Regions from separate parts of the Paenarthrobacter sp. NPDC056912 genome, predicted to be linked through region 2. Evidence: riboswitches for the same ligand, from Rfam matches in the RefSeq annotation. Region 2 holds a riboswitch; each other region holds the start of a gene.

The links. A riboswitch is a leader RNA that binds a small molecule or an ion and turns the genes downstream of it on or off. The one in region 2 is predicted to bind thiamine pyrophosphate.
Region 1: it holds a riboswitch for thiamine pyrophosphate, as region 2 does, so the genes downstream of both, thiO (glycine oxidase ThiO) here and thiC (phosphomethylpyrimidine synthase ThiC) in region 2, are expected to answer to the same signal.
Region 3: it holds a riboswitch for thiamine pyrophosphate, as region 2 does, so the genes downstream of both, thiD (bifunctional hydroxymethylpyrimidine kinase/phosphomethylpyrimidine kinase) here and thiC (phosphomethylpyrimidine synthase ThiC) in region 2, are expected to answer to the same signal.

What each region holds. Positions count from the first base shown of each region.
Region 1 is NZ_JBHUCD010000028.1:27,360-31,970, reverse strand. Features, by position in the region: gene ACFRJ9_RS22290 (TetR/AcrR family transcriptional regulator) at 1-50, shown strand, start outside; gene ACFRJ9_RS22285 (DUF3107 domain-containing protein) at 101-325, shown strand; gene ACFRJ9_RS22280 (hypothetical protein) at 360-662, shown strand; gene ACFRJ9_RS22275 (4a-hydroxytetrahydrobiopterin dehydratase) at 728-1,063, opposite strand; gene ACFRJ9_RS22270 (thiazole synthase) at 1,078-1,875, opposite strand; gene thiS (sulfur carrier protein ThiS) at 1,879-2,115, opposite strand; gene thiO (glycine oxidase ThiO) at 2,112-3,371, opposite strand; TPP riboswitch at 3,363-3,482, opposite strand; gene thiE (thiamine phosphate synthase) at 3,510-4,193, shown strand; gene ACFRJ9_RS22250 (ferritin-like fold-containing protein) at 4,197-4,611, opposite strand, start outside.
Region 2 is NZ_JBHUCD010000017.1:113,937-118,547, reverse strand. Features, by position in the region: gene rpsP (30S ribosomal protein S16) at 1-88, opposite strand, end outside; gene ACFRJ9_RS17990 (hypothetical protein) at 314-751, opposite strand; gene ACFRJ9_RS17985 (VOC family protein) at 829-1,701, opposite strand; gene ACFRJ9_RS17980 (amidohydrolase family protein) at 1,778-2,860, opposite strand; TPP riboswitch at 2,944-3,051, shown strand; gene thiC (phosphomethylpyrimidine synthase ThiC) at 3,046-4,611, shown strand, end outside.
Region 3 is NZ_JBHUCD010000003.1:236,034-240,644, forward strand. Features, by position in the region: gene thiD (bifunctional hydroxymethylpyrimidine kinase/phosphomethylpyrimidine kinase) at 1-1,001, opposite strand, end outside; TPP riboswitch at 984-1,082, opposite strand; gene ACFRJ9_RS05135 (Rne/Rng family ribonuclease) at 1,271-4,387, opposite strand.

The DNA of each region.
Region 1 (4,611 bases), on a different contig from region 2:
TCTATCGTTTAGCTTGGCGCGGAATCAGTCGTTTCCCCAAAGAGTCCTAGGCTACAAATAGAGGACTGACTTAACACTTGATTGGCTTGGAGGCCTTGCTGTGGAAGTAAAGATCGGCATTCAGAACGTTGGCCGTGAGATCGTGCTCGAATCCGCCCTGGATGCCGACGCCGTGGCCAAGATCGTGGCCGAGGCCGTGTCCAAGGGCTCGGAGCTGCGGCTCACCGACGAGAAGGGCCGCCAGATCATCGTTCCCGGCAACGTCCTGGGCTATGTGGAGATCGGCGCCGAAGAAGTCCGCAGGGTTGGTTTCGGCGCGCTCTAGCCCTTCGCGTCACGCCGTCCGCTAAGGAGACTTCATGCTTTCTCTCGTCATTGTTGTCCTCGCCACCGTCGCCTCGGGTTTCATTGTGTGGGCCACGGACAAGCGGCATGCCAAGTACGGCATCGCCTTGCCGGTCGGCGCGTCGGCGGCAGTAGGCGCCCTGAGCTGGATCGTGTTCATCAGCGCCGGTTTAGGCTACCAGCCGGGGCTGACGTGGATCCCGTGGATACTGCCGATTGTGCTCGGGACTGCGGTCGCCGTGGCCGTGGCAGTCTTCCTGGGCCGATCGCGTACCAAGGTTGATACTGCAGCGCTTACCAAGGCGCTAAGGCTCTAACGCTCCACGGCGTACAACAGTGACCATCACCGAGTGGGTGATGGTCACTGTTGTGTTAAACCCTTTCAAGCGCCCGGATAGCGGCCCGGTTCCGCGGCCGCGCCCAACCCGGCAGCGGCGCTGCTCACGGAGCCGGCGGCGGCAACATCGCGTTGGGTAACCTGCCCCGCGGCGTCGTGGGAAACATAGCGGAGGAAGACACGGTTGTACCGCCATTCCAGGTCCGGATGATGGTTTTGTTCCTCTGCGATGCGCCCGACCGCGGCAATAAGCGCCAAGGCGTCGGCCGCCGTCGAGGTTTTGAAGACAGTCACTAAACCGTCCTGGTAGCGCCAGTCAGGGAGGCCACCGAGGGCAGCTTCGACGGCGTCTGGAGACAATGCGTCTTTGTTGCCTGCCATGACTGCTCCTTCACTCAGAGGAACTCCGCACGGCCTTCCATCGCCGAGGACGCCAAAGCGTGCTCCCTGCGCGGGATCCGGCCCGCCTGCCTGGCAAGCCTACCGGCGATCACTGCGTGTTTGAAGGCTTCGCCCATCTGCACCGGGTTCTGGGCCCTCGTCACCGCTGTGGCGAGAAGGACGGCATCGCAGCCCAGTTCCATTGCGAGGGCGGCATCCGAGGCGGTTCCAATACCGGCGTCGAGGACCACCGGAACCGACGCGCGCGACACAATGATCTCGATGTTGTGGGGGTTCAGGATGCCCAAGCCGGTTCCAATCGGCGAGCCAAGCGGCATGACAGCCGTAGCGCCGAGGTTCTCGAGACGCAACGCCAGGACGGGATCGTCATTGGTGTACGCGAACACCTTGAAACCGCGGTTAACCAGTTGCTCGGTGGCATCGACGAGCTCCACGGCGTCCGGAAGCAGCGTGTGTTCATCTGCGATGACTTCAAGCTTGACCCAATCCGTCTCCAGCGCCTCTCGGGCAAGCTCGGCGGTCATGACGGCGTCTTTTGCCGTGAAACACCCGGCGGTGTTGGGCAGGACCTTGATGTTGTGGTCCACCAGGAGCTGGAACAGCGAACCAGTCTCGGCGGGCGAATAGCGTCGCATGGCAACCGTGGTGAGCTCCGTACCCGAGGCCAGCAATGCGGCACCCAGCCCGTCGAGGCTTGGCGCGCCGCCGGTGCCCATGATGAGGCGCGAGCCGAACTCGACACCGTCAATCACCAGTGAATCGGTACGAACGTCAATGTTTGCTGCGGTCATGGTTCAGCCTCCTTGTACTGCGGTCACGAGTTCGAGTTCATCGCCGTCTGCGAGCGCGGTGGCTGCCCACTGACTGCGCGGCACTACTTCGGAATTGCGGGCGACGGCGACACCCAGCTTGCCGCCGTCGGCCGCCTGACCACGGTGGTCAAGGACACGGCCGGTGATGGCCGTGACGAGGGTGCTGACGGAGGCGTTGTCTGCCAGGGCATGGTCGGCGCCATTGAGTTTGATGTTCATACGGTTTCCTTGCTTGGGGTCTGGAGGCGGTGTGTTGCGGGGAACCGGTCCGGGCGGAAGCGGGACCAGCGGGAATCGGCCGAGCCGCCGATCAGCTCCCCCACGATCCTCGCGGCGGCGGGAGTCAGGAGGACTCCGTGGCGGAAGAAGCCGGTGGCGATCACGAGGCCACTGATGTCCGCCTCGGCGCCGGCAGCGCGCCCGAGGAGCGGGGCATTGTCCGGAGTACCGGGCCTGGCACGCGCCGTTGCTTCGATGAGTTCAAGTTCAGCGACGGCGGGGACCAGGACTTGTGCATCCCGCAGGAGCTGGTAAACCCCTCCCGCGGACACGGCATCGGACGAGGCAGATAAACCGTCCTCGCGCTGGGTCGCCCCGACTACTACGGTTCCGTCTTCCCGGGGCACGATGTAGACAGGGACGCCTCGAACCATTCCGCGGACGGTTGAGGTGATCAAGGGTTGCAGATGCGCGGGAACACGCAGCCGGAGGATGTCACCATAGACAGGCCGCAGTGGAAGGTTAAGCTCCTGGGGGAGGCCGGCCAAATGCGCGGCGCCCAAGCCGTTGGCCACCACGGTTTCGTTGGCCAGGACCACTCCCCCGGTTTCCAACTCGACCCCTGAGACCCGCGGACCATCCCAGAGCAAACCCCTTGCCGTTGCACTGATCGCAAAGCCGTCGGCCGCCCCCGGCAGCCAGGTCCGAGACCCTGGCGTATGGTGACCCAGCCCGGCCAGAAGCCGACGCGCCAGCTTGCGGGGGTCAACCTGGTGATCGGCCGGGATGTCGAAAGCACAGGATATCTGCGGACTGAGGAGCGGTTCACGTCCCCTCGCGTCCCGCAGGGACAGCGGTTCCACGGCGAGGCCGGATGCCTGCTGCACCAGGCGGAGGTCTGCGAGCGCGCGGCGGTCGGCGGCGTCGGCACCCACGGCGAGCGTCGACGTCGTGCGGTAGCCGGTGCTTTCCCCGCCGCCAGGGAGGTTGGCTATGAAGGCGGGCCACAACCGTGACGACTCGAGCATGAGTTCCAAGAGGTCTTCCTCCTGGTAGTGCAATTCGCTGACCGGCGCGAGCATACCGGCGGCGGCGAAGGTGGCCCCCGTTGCCGGCGCAGGGTCAATGAGTGCCACGGAGTAGCCCCGCCGCCGCGCTTCGTGGGCAATGCCCAGGCCAATGATGCCCGCTCCGATCACTGCGACGTCAGCAAGGATGGGCGGTGCGGTGCTTGGGGTTTGGCGGGAATCTGCCATTCGGTTCCTTCCCTACGCCGGTACTAGCCGGATCAGGTCAAGCGGTCGGCGCTGAAGCCCTCTCAGCCGGACGGTCATATGACGAACGTCGCGGCTCCCGCAGTACGTGCTTAGTTTAGAGGAACTACTCTGGTATCCATGACCCAGCATGATGTCCACACCACTGCCCGCCTCTACTTATGCACCGACGCCCGCAAAACCCAGGGCGATTTTGAAGACTTCGTCGATGCCGCATTTGAAGGCGGCGTGGACATCATCCAACTCCGCGACAAGACGCTTGAGGCCGCCGAGGAATTGGAGATCCTGGAAGTCCTGCACAAGGTCGCGCACCGGCACGGGCGTCTCTGGGCAGTCAACGATCGAGCCGATGTCGCCAGTATTTCCGGGGCTCCCGTGTTCCACATCGGCCAAAAGGACCTCCCGCTCAAAGCCGCCCGCCACCTCCTCCACGACCCCTCTGTCATCGGCCTTTCCACGCACACGCCGCGGCAGATTGACGCAGCCATCGCGGCTTCGCCGGGCCAAAGCGGACTGGACTATTTCTGTGTTGGTCCGGTCTGGGCAACTCCCACAAAACCCGGCCGCGAAGCGGTCGGCCTGGATTTGGTCACATATGCCGCGGAAGCCGTCAAACGTGCTGACGAGGACACCGTGGGGGGTTTGCTCCTGCCTTGGTTCGCCATTGGCGGGATCGACCTCACCAACGTTGAGCAGGTGCTCGCAGCGGGGGCTAGCAGGATCGTCGTCGTGCGCGCCATCACCGAAGCGGAAGACCCGACGGCGGCCGCCAAGGCGCTGCTCTCGGCGTTGGACGCTGCCTGAACCTCAGGCGGTCAGCCCTAGGCCCGTCATACGGCGGGCATGCCTTTCGGCGAGCCCTGCCGTCAGTTGGCTGACAGCGGCGCGGGCGTCTCCGCCGCTCCTCAGCATCGGCCCAAGGCGGGGGTGTTCCAAACCGACACGCTGAGCCTGTGTCAACGCCTCACCCACTAGTCGGCGTCCCCACAGCGCCAACCGGGACGCCAGCCGCGGGTCGTCGGCCAACGCGCGGCGCAGCAGGACTCGAAGGACTTCGGTGGCTTGGTCCGCAGAGGCCACCCGCTCGACGAATTGCTGTGTTCCGGGGTCAAGGAAAGTCGAGACAGTCTTGTAGAAGTCCGATGAAACGGTGTCGATGACGTAGGCCTTCATGACCGATTCAAACCAGTCTCCGGGTTTGGTGCGTTCATGGAAGTGGTCA
Region 2 (4,611 bases):
CGCGCTTGGCGCGGGCATCCATGACGACAATGCGGTAGTACGGTGCGCGCATCTTACCGAAGCGCTTAAGGCGAATCTTTACGGCCACTTTTGTGGTCACTCCTGTTTCTGAAACGGGGTTGAAGCCATCGTTCTGCACCCGTGGGGCGGGCCATACTTGAGGGTTCGAAGGACAAGATACGGGCACGGAGAGAGGGGCCGCACCGATCGAGTACCTGTCCATTGTGCCAGATGACAGACGCTTTTACGACTTACGCCACCCGGGACCATGTGTTATCGGTCACCCGCGCCGCCCTGAATCCGGATTCCGGCCTCAGACGGACCAGACGTAGAGGCCGGCGCGTTCGGCCTTTTCGACGTCGGTAGCCAGTGCTGATAGCTGCTGGACATACTGGCGCGACTCGGCTGCACCGAACGGCATGTCGTCCTGTGCAGCCCAGGCCGCAGCGACGTCGTCGAGGACGTTTCCCTCGCCTTCGCTCTCATAGGTGAGCAATTCGGCAAGGGCCCTCACCATGGCTTCGGGAACGCCCAGGAGCGCGTCGCTAGTGACGTCCACAAGGGCCAGTTCATAGTCTGCCCCTGCGGCATGGACGGCCTGGCCGGCCAGGTCACCGAGCTGCTCGACCTCGAAATCGGTAATGCCTTCAATCCTGACGGCAGGACCAGAGGCTTCCGCGCCCCGATCCAGGGCAGCTGCCCGCTTGAGTGCTTCATCGTGGGTGGCTACAAAAATTTCGGCAAAGCCCATGGAAAGTACTCTCATTCCTTCGTGCTGACGGGGCGGCGGCACCACACCCGAAAGGGCCGGTGACGCCAACGCCCAGCCTAGCGGACGGCGACCCGCAGCTTGTTGCGCCAAGGGTCTTCGAAACGCAACTCCACGCCGGTGTGGTGATTTTCCACGCCTGCCGTCTTCAACCGGTCGGCCAACGCTGCCACGTCCTCGCCGGCGGGCACCTCAATGACCACCTCACCCAAACCCAGGGTGTCGCGGCGTGGTCCCGCCCCGCGACTGTTCCACACGTTCATTGCCATGTGGTGGTGGTATCCGCCTGCAGAAACAAAGAGCGCCTGGCCGTGCCATCCGGCCGTCTTTTCGAAACCGAGGGTGTCTACGTAGAAATCGTGGGCTGTCTGGACGTCGCCCACCTGCAAATGCACGTGCCCGACGCCGGCAGCCGCCTCGCGCTGTCCGGTCACGGCAGCTTCGCTCAGGTGCTGCTGCAGGAACCGCTGCGGCGGGAGCGCAACGTTGTCCATGACTACATTCTTGCCATCCCATTGCCACTGTTCGCGGGGCTTGTCGTAGTAGAGCTCAATGCCATTACCCTCAGGGTCCGTGAAGTAGAACGCTTCACTCACCAAGTGGTCGGCGCTGCCAGCGAATGCCCGGGGTTCATATTCGGCCGCCGTGGCGATGGTAGCCGCCAGCGAAGGCTGGTCATGGAACAAAATGGCCGTGTGGAACAGGCCAGCCTCACCGCGTGCGGGAATCTGCAGTCCGGCAGCGGGTGCAAGGTGGACAAGCGGCTTCCCGACGCGCCCCAGATACAGCCCGCCATCCTGCTCAGCCACGACCACCAGGCCCAACGCGCGCTGATAGTAATCGCTCATGACCTTCATGTCGCCAACCTTGAGCATGACGGTGCCCATGGTGAGTTCGGCAGGAAGCAGGTCCTGGCTGGATGTTGTGGTCATGTGAAGCTCCCGAATCTGAGTGGCCGCCTTTCGGCACGTTCTACCTATCTAAATTACTTGAAGCTTCAATTTATTCCTAGCGGACGATATTACCCCGAAGCACGATGTGCTTTAGCTCCAAGACCGTTCCCACTTCAAGCCTGGGATCGCTCCGGCAAATCACGACGTCGGCACTCGCCCCTTCGCTGATAGCCTCCGCTCCCAGCCAAGCCCGCGCACCCCAAGCAGCAGCGTTCAGGACCGCAGAAGGCGGCAGCCCGGCGTCGTGCAGTTCCATCATTTCCTCTGCGATCCGGCCATGCTTGATGACGCTGCCCGCATCCGTGCCCGCGTAGATAGCCACGCCCGCCTCGAACGCCTCCAGCACCCGTTCCTTCCTGCGTTCCCAAAGGCGCATCATGTGGTCGGCGTACCTCGGAAACTTTGGCGCAGCTTGGTTGGCAATGTCAGGGAACGTCGCGATGTTCACCAAGGTGGGAACAATGGGCACCGACTGCTCCACCAATCGTGGAATGTGCCTGGGCAAGAGGCCGGTGGCGTGTTCGATGCAGTCAATGCCGGCATCCAACATGTGGTCGATCGTGTCCTCGGCGAAACAATGGGCGGTCACTCTGGCACCCTCATCGTGGGCGGCAGCTATGGCGTCCTTCACGAGGTTGGCCGGGAATGAGGCCGCCAAGTCACCAACGCCCCGGTCTATCCAGTCGCCCACCAGTTTCACCCATCCATCGCCTGCCCTGGCTTCCTTCCGGACAGTCTCCACCAGTTGCCCGGGTTCAACCTCGTGGCCCAGCCCGCGAAGGTAGCGCCGGCTCCTGGCGATGTGTCGGCCGGCCCGGATCAAGCGTGGCAAGTCCATCCGTTGTTGGACCCAGCGGGTGTCGCTGGGCGATCCGGCGTCCCGGATCAGCAGCGTTCCGGCGTCGAGGTCCGCTTGGGCCTGAGCGAGGGTGGTCGCCTCATCAACGGCTCCGCCTGCTCCCAGTCCGATGTGGCAATGCGCATCAACCAGGCCCGGCAAGACCCAGCCATCCAGCACCTCGTCCGGCGCCGCGGTTGGCCGTACGAACGTCAGGACACCGTCGACGGACCACATTCCCTCCCGCTCGTCGTCAGCTGCAACGAGGACGGATCCGCTGAATTCGATGATATTGGCCATGGCAAAAGCCTAGTCGGCAGCCGCACCGCCGACGCTTGCGGGCCATGTGACTGGGTGCACGTTCGGAGCTGTGGTAGCTTCATCTACGACCACACGGGGGCCCCTGCAGGGGCTGAGATCGGACTGACGCAGTCTGCGACCGTTGAACCTGTCCGGGTAATGCCGGCGAAGGAAGTGAGTAATCCTTGAGAACCACAGAAACACAGCACAGCCCTGCCCAAAACCACTCCGCTCCAGCCGCAAGCGGTGCCGTCACGCAGTCCCTGAAATCCCATTCGCTGGCCTACCTGGAGGACCCGGGCAACGGAATCCGTGTACCCGTCACGGAGATCGCCTTGGAGCCCTCCCCCAGTGGACAGGCCAATGCTCCACTGCGGGTCTACAGGACCTCAGGCCCGGGAAGTGATCCCGTGGTGGGCTTGGCGCCCTTCAGGGAATCCTGGGTGGAAGCCCGCGGCGATACCGAAAGCTACCGGGGCCGCGAGCGGAACCTGTTCGACGACGGCAAGTCAGCGGTTCGGCGGGGCGCGGCATCCGCGGAGTGGAAGGGGGCGCAACCGGTGCCCCGGCGCGCCGTCGAAGGTAGGACCGTCACCCAGATGCACTACGCCAGGCAGGGCGTCGTGACTTCGGAAATGCGGTTTGTGGCGCTGCGCGAGAACTGCGACGTAGAGCTGGTCAGGAGCGAACTGGCAGCGGGACGGGCCATCATTCCCAATAACATCAACCATCCGGAATCCGAGCCGATGATCATCGGAAAGGCCTTCCTGGTGAAAATCAACGCGAACATCGGGAATTCGGCCGTGACGAGTTCCATCGCGGAGGAAGTCGACAAACTGCAGTGGGCAACGCAATGGGGCGCGGACACTGTCATGGACCTGTCCACCGGCGATGACATCCACACCACGCGCGAATGGCTCATCCGAAACTCCCCCGTGCCCATCGGAACCGTGCCCATCTACCAGGCCTTGGAAAAGGTCAACGGAGAGGCCAACAAACTCACGTGGGAGATCTTCCGGGACACCGTCATCGAGCAATGCGAGCAAGGTGTGGACTACATGACCATTCACGCCGGCGTGCTCCTTAGGTATGTGCCGCTGACGGCCAACCGGGTCACGGGGATCGTGTCCCGTGGTGGTTCGATCATGGCCGGCTGGTGCCTGGCGCACCACCAGGAGAACTTCCTTTACACGCATTTCGACGAGCTATGCGAAATCTTCGCCCAGTACGACGTCGCCTTTTCCTTGGGCGATGGCTTGCGTCCCGGCGCCATCGCCGACGCCAACGACGCAGCCCAGTTCGCCGAACTGGACACCCTTGCCGAGCTCACCCGGAGGGCCTGGGAATTCGATGTGCAGGTCATGGTGGAGGGACCCGGGCACATTCCGTTCCACCTGGTCCGGGAAAACGTCGAACGCCAACAGGAACTCTGCAACGGGGCCCCGTTCTACACACTGGGACCACTGGTCACCGACATCGCGCCCGGATACGACCACATCACCTCGGCCATCGGGGCAACGGAGATCGCCCGCTACGGCACAGCCATGCTCTGCTATGTGACACCGAAGGAACATCTGGGGCTCCCCAACAAGGACGACGTGAAAACGGGCGTGATCACGTATAAGATCGCCGCCCATGCAGCGGACCTCGCAAAAGGCCATCCGGGCGCACATGAACGCGATGATGCCCTCTCCAAGGCACGCTTCGAGTTCCGCTGGCGCGACCAGTTCGCCCTGTCCCTTGATCCTGTG
Region 3 (4,611 bases), on a different contig from region 2:
TAGTAGTTGAATTCGGATTCCGGGAGCTGTCCGGATTGCAGCCCTTGGATGAAGCTGAGGCCGTAGATGGCGTCGAGCTCCGGCACGGCTTCTTTCCACAGCGTCGCCGCAAATTCACCTGCCCGGGGCCCGCCGCGAAGGTGGTGGAAGTGATCAACGGGACCGCTTCCCTGTCCTACCTCAAGGGCGTCGGAGGCTGTCAGCGCCTGAATCAACCATGGCTTTACTTCCCGCAAGGAAGCTTCCCAGTCACCCTTGCGGGCCTGCACTGTTGCCAGCGCGGACGACAGGGAACAGCCCGTGCCGTGGCTGTTCATGGTCTCAACGCGCGGGCCGGCCACCTCGACCACGTCCTGGCGCAACAGCCCGCTGGTGTTGACCAGCGCGTCAGGGCACTCGGATCCGGCCAGGTGGCCGCCCTTCACCAGGACGGTATTTCCGCATTCAGCGACCAGCCGCTTGCCTTGGTCCAGAGCAGATGCCCAATCAGGCGCCTCAGGTTCTCCCAGCAGCATGGCAAGCTCGGGAAGGTTGGGAGTAACCAGGTCCGCCAACGGCAGGAGGGCACGCAAGGCTGTCTCTGCCGATTCACGCAAGAGACGGTCACCGCTGGTGGCTACCATCACCGGATCAAGGACCACGACGGCGGGGCGCACATCCTCGAGCCAGCTGCGGACCTCGTTGATGACGGCTGCGTCGCCGAGCATCCCGATCTTGACGGCATCTATGGTGATGTCGCCGCTGATGGCGTCCAACTGTTGGCGGAGAAACTCCACTGGAGGCACGTGCACCGCACGGACGCCCAGGGTGTTTTGCGCCGTGAGGGCCGTAATGGCAGCCATTCCGTATCCACCATGGGCAGCGATGCTCTTCAGATCCGCTTGGATTCCAGCGCCGCCCGAAGGATCGGACCCGGCGATGCTCAGCACCCTCGGGGTTGTCCGGCCGGAAGACGGCAACCGGTAGACGGGAGAATATGACAATACAGTCACTGGGGACATCCCTTCGCCGGTGCTAACCGGACAGGTTCAACGGGTCTGGATCTCAGCCTGGCCCAATGCCTGGCACCCCGTGTCAAATACCTAGCCTAGCCGGGAAGCACCGCCGCCCGGGAACTGCGCCGCCGAGCAGCGTGGATGTGACCGCACTGGTTCCTGCGGTGTCGGCAAGGAACCGGCAAGGAATCCGGATGGACCTGCGGGACAACAAAGGGCCCTGCAGCGTCCGTTGGAAACGGAGTTTGCAGGGCCCTTCTCATGGCTTTGAACCTCTAGAGTTCGGAAGCAGGCACTCCGACACCCAGGATGATGGGCTCATCCGCGGGCGCCTTCTTGGCTGGTTCCACGGGAGCCTTGGCCTCATGGGCCGTCCCACCCGCGGCTGGCGCCGATACTTCGTGGTGTTCCACGCTGGTCTCATTAGCTGCGCCCTGGGCCCGGCTGGCGCTGCGGTTCCGGCGGCCACGACGACCCCGTGCAGGAGCAGCGGCTTCGGGATCTTCGTCAACCGTTGCGGCTGCAACGGCCTCCGGCGCAGATCCCGCGCTGGCTGGCTGTTCCTCGAGCACCGGAGCTGCTCCCAGGTGGGAGAACGCTTCGGCCAGAAGGTCAAGGCTCATGGCGGGCTTGGTCGCCTGCGGTTCCTCATGGTGTTCAACGAACGGCAACGCCACCTCTTCCCCGCCAAACCTGAGGACAGGAGCAGACCTGGCTTCGCGGGCGGCTGCGTCCTCAGCGTCTTTGGCTGTGACATCTCCGGAAACCTGCTCACCGGCAGGCTGGTGCTGTCCCGCTGCCTGTGCGAGCTCCTCAGCACGGTGGACTTCGTCATCGTGCAGGTGCGCAGCGTGCGCGGCTGCGGCAATGGTAGCCAGCGCTGCCCTGGTTGCATCAGCCTTCGCCTGACGCACCGGATCCACGGTCTCAGGGGCCGTAGACGGTGCTGCCGGTGCCGACGCCGGGGTGTGAACCGGCGCGGGTGCTTCTGCTACGGCTTGCCCCCCGCCCTTGCCGCGACGGCGCTTGCGTTCCGTCCGGGCAGCCGGAGGCTGGGATTCGGTGTGGGGCCGGTGCTGCTCGGCGGCTACCACGTTGGCCCGCCGATGCTCCACGGGTTCATCGTGCGTCACGATGCCACGGCCGGCACAGTGCTCGCACTGCTCGCCGAAGACCTCAAGGAGGCCCGTTCCCATGCGCTTACGGGTCATCTGGACAAGGCCGAGTGACGTCACTTCGGCGACTTGGTGCTTGGTGCGGTCGCGGCCAAGGCACTCGACCATGCGGCGAAGGACCAGGTCACGGTTGGACTCGAGCACCATGTCGATGAAGTCGATGACGATGATGCCGCCGATGTCGCGCAGGCGAAGCTGGCGAACCACTTCTTCGGCCGCTTCAAGGTTGTTCTTGGTGACGGTTTCTTCAAGGTTTCCGCCGCTGCCGGTGAACTTGCCGGTGTTGACGTCCACCACTGTCATTGCTTCGGTACGGTCGATGACCAACGAACCACCCGAGGGCAGGAAGACCTTGCGGTCCAGTGCCTTGTGGATCTGTTCGTCGATGCGCCAGGCAGCAAAGATGTCCTGGTCCTTGGTCCACTTCTCGAGGCGGCCCACAAGGTCCGGGGCAACGTAGGTCACGTAGGCCTCGATCGTGTCCCAGGCGTCGTCGCCGGAGACGATCAACTTGGAGAAGTCCTCGTTGAAGACGTCGCGGACCACCTTGATGGTGAGGTCAGGTTCGCCGTAGAGCAGTTCCGGAGCCAAGACCTTCGTCGAGGAAGCCTGTCCTTCGATGCCTTCCCACTGGGCGCGCAGGCGGTTGATGTCATGCGTCAGCTCTTCTTCAGACGCGCCCTCGGCCGCCGTGCGGACAATGACGCCCGCGTTCTCCGGCAAGCGGTCTTTCAGGATGCGCTTGAGGCGGTTGCGCTCGACGTCGGGAAGCTTGCGCGAGATGCCGGTCATGGATCCACCGGGTACGTAGACCAAGTAACGGCCGGGCAGGGAGATCTGGCTGGTCAGGCGGGCGCCCTTGTGGCCCACGGGGTCCTTGGTGACCTGCACCAGAACGGAATCGCCGGATTTCAGGGCGTTCTCGATCCGGCGCGGCTGGCCTTCGAGGTTGACTGCGTCCCAGTTCACTTCACCGGCGTACAGCACGGCGTTGCGGCCACGTCCGATGTCAACGAAGGCAGCTTCCATGGACGGCAGCACATTCTGGACCTTGCCCAGGTAGACGTTGCCGATCAGGGAGTCCTGCTGGGTCTTGGACACGAAGTGCTCGGCAAGGACGCCGTCTTCCAGGACACCGATCTGGATTCTGTCGTCGCGCTGGCGGACGATCATCTGGCGGTCCACGGACTCGCGGCGTGCCAGGAACTCGGCTTCAGTGATCACCTGGCGGCGACGACCGGTCTCGCGGGACTCGCGGCGGCGCTGCTTCTTGGCTTCAAGCCTGGTGGAGCCCTTGACGCTCGCCACTCGGTTGGACGGCGCTGTTTCGGTCATCGGACGCGGCGCGCGAACACGGGTTACCGTGTTGGGCGGGTCGTCATCGGTGCCGCCGGTCAGTTCAAGGTCCTGGTCGCCACGACGACGACGACGCCGACGCCGGGACGTGACGCCCTCTTCCAGGGCCTCTGTTGCCGGGGCTTCTTCGTCTTCGGACTCAGCACCGTCCTCGGCATCGTTCTCTTCGCGCTCGGTTCCCCGACGGCCACGGCGGCCACGGCTGCGGCGCCGCCGGCGACTACCGGCGTCGTCCAGTTCATCGTCCGTAGTAGATTCAGTGGCCCCTTCGGGCTCCTCTTCCTTCTCTTCAACAGCGCCAACCCGCGGGACCGGGGTGAGGTCCGGTGCCTGGAAGATGATGGAAGTGATGGAGACAGGCTCCAGGAACAGGGACGCGGAAGCGCTCGAGGCAGCTTCTTCTGCCGCTGGTTCTTCGGATTCGGGTTCGTCAACCGGAGTTTCCGTGACCGGCTCCGCAGGCTCAGGCTGGGAGTCTGCCACCGGCGTCGAGGTTTCTTCAACTGCGGGCGCCTCTGCGACCTCAGCCTTGGGCTTGGCGGCACGACGACGGCGGACCGGCTTTTCCGGGGCAGGCTCGAGGACGGCCTCGGGCTGGCTTTCCGCTACGGCTTCTTCGCCCAGTCCGGGGAGGGGCTCAGCCGGCTCGGCCTTTTTACGTGAACGGGTGCGCCGCACCGGCGCCGCAGTGGCTTCCGGGGTTTCTTCGGCGGCGACGGATTCCGATGATCCGGCATCCGGAACTGCGGCTTCAGTTGCCTTCGGCGCGGCCTTGCGCCTGGTCCGGGTTGCTTTCTTGGGCGCTTCCGCAGGTTCCGCGGCAGCATCGTCATTAACGGCTACAACTTGGTCATTATCCATGTGTGGCAACACTCCTGCCCCAGCGACGCCGCCACATTCGGCGCCCAGTGGGGCAAATATTTGTCAAAACCCTCGGGCGTTGACAGAAGTCGGTAGTATGCCTTCCGGTTCGCACCATCATTGGGGTGCGGCAGCCCTGGAAGGCCGGCGACTTTGCTCTGGAAACCCGTTGTTCTGCTGCCACAACCAGGTGCCGTCCATTGCCATGGCGGGCCTTCCGAGGA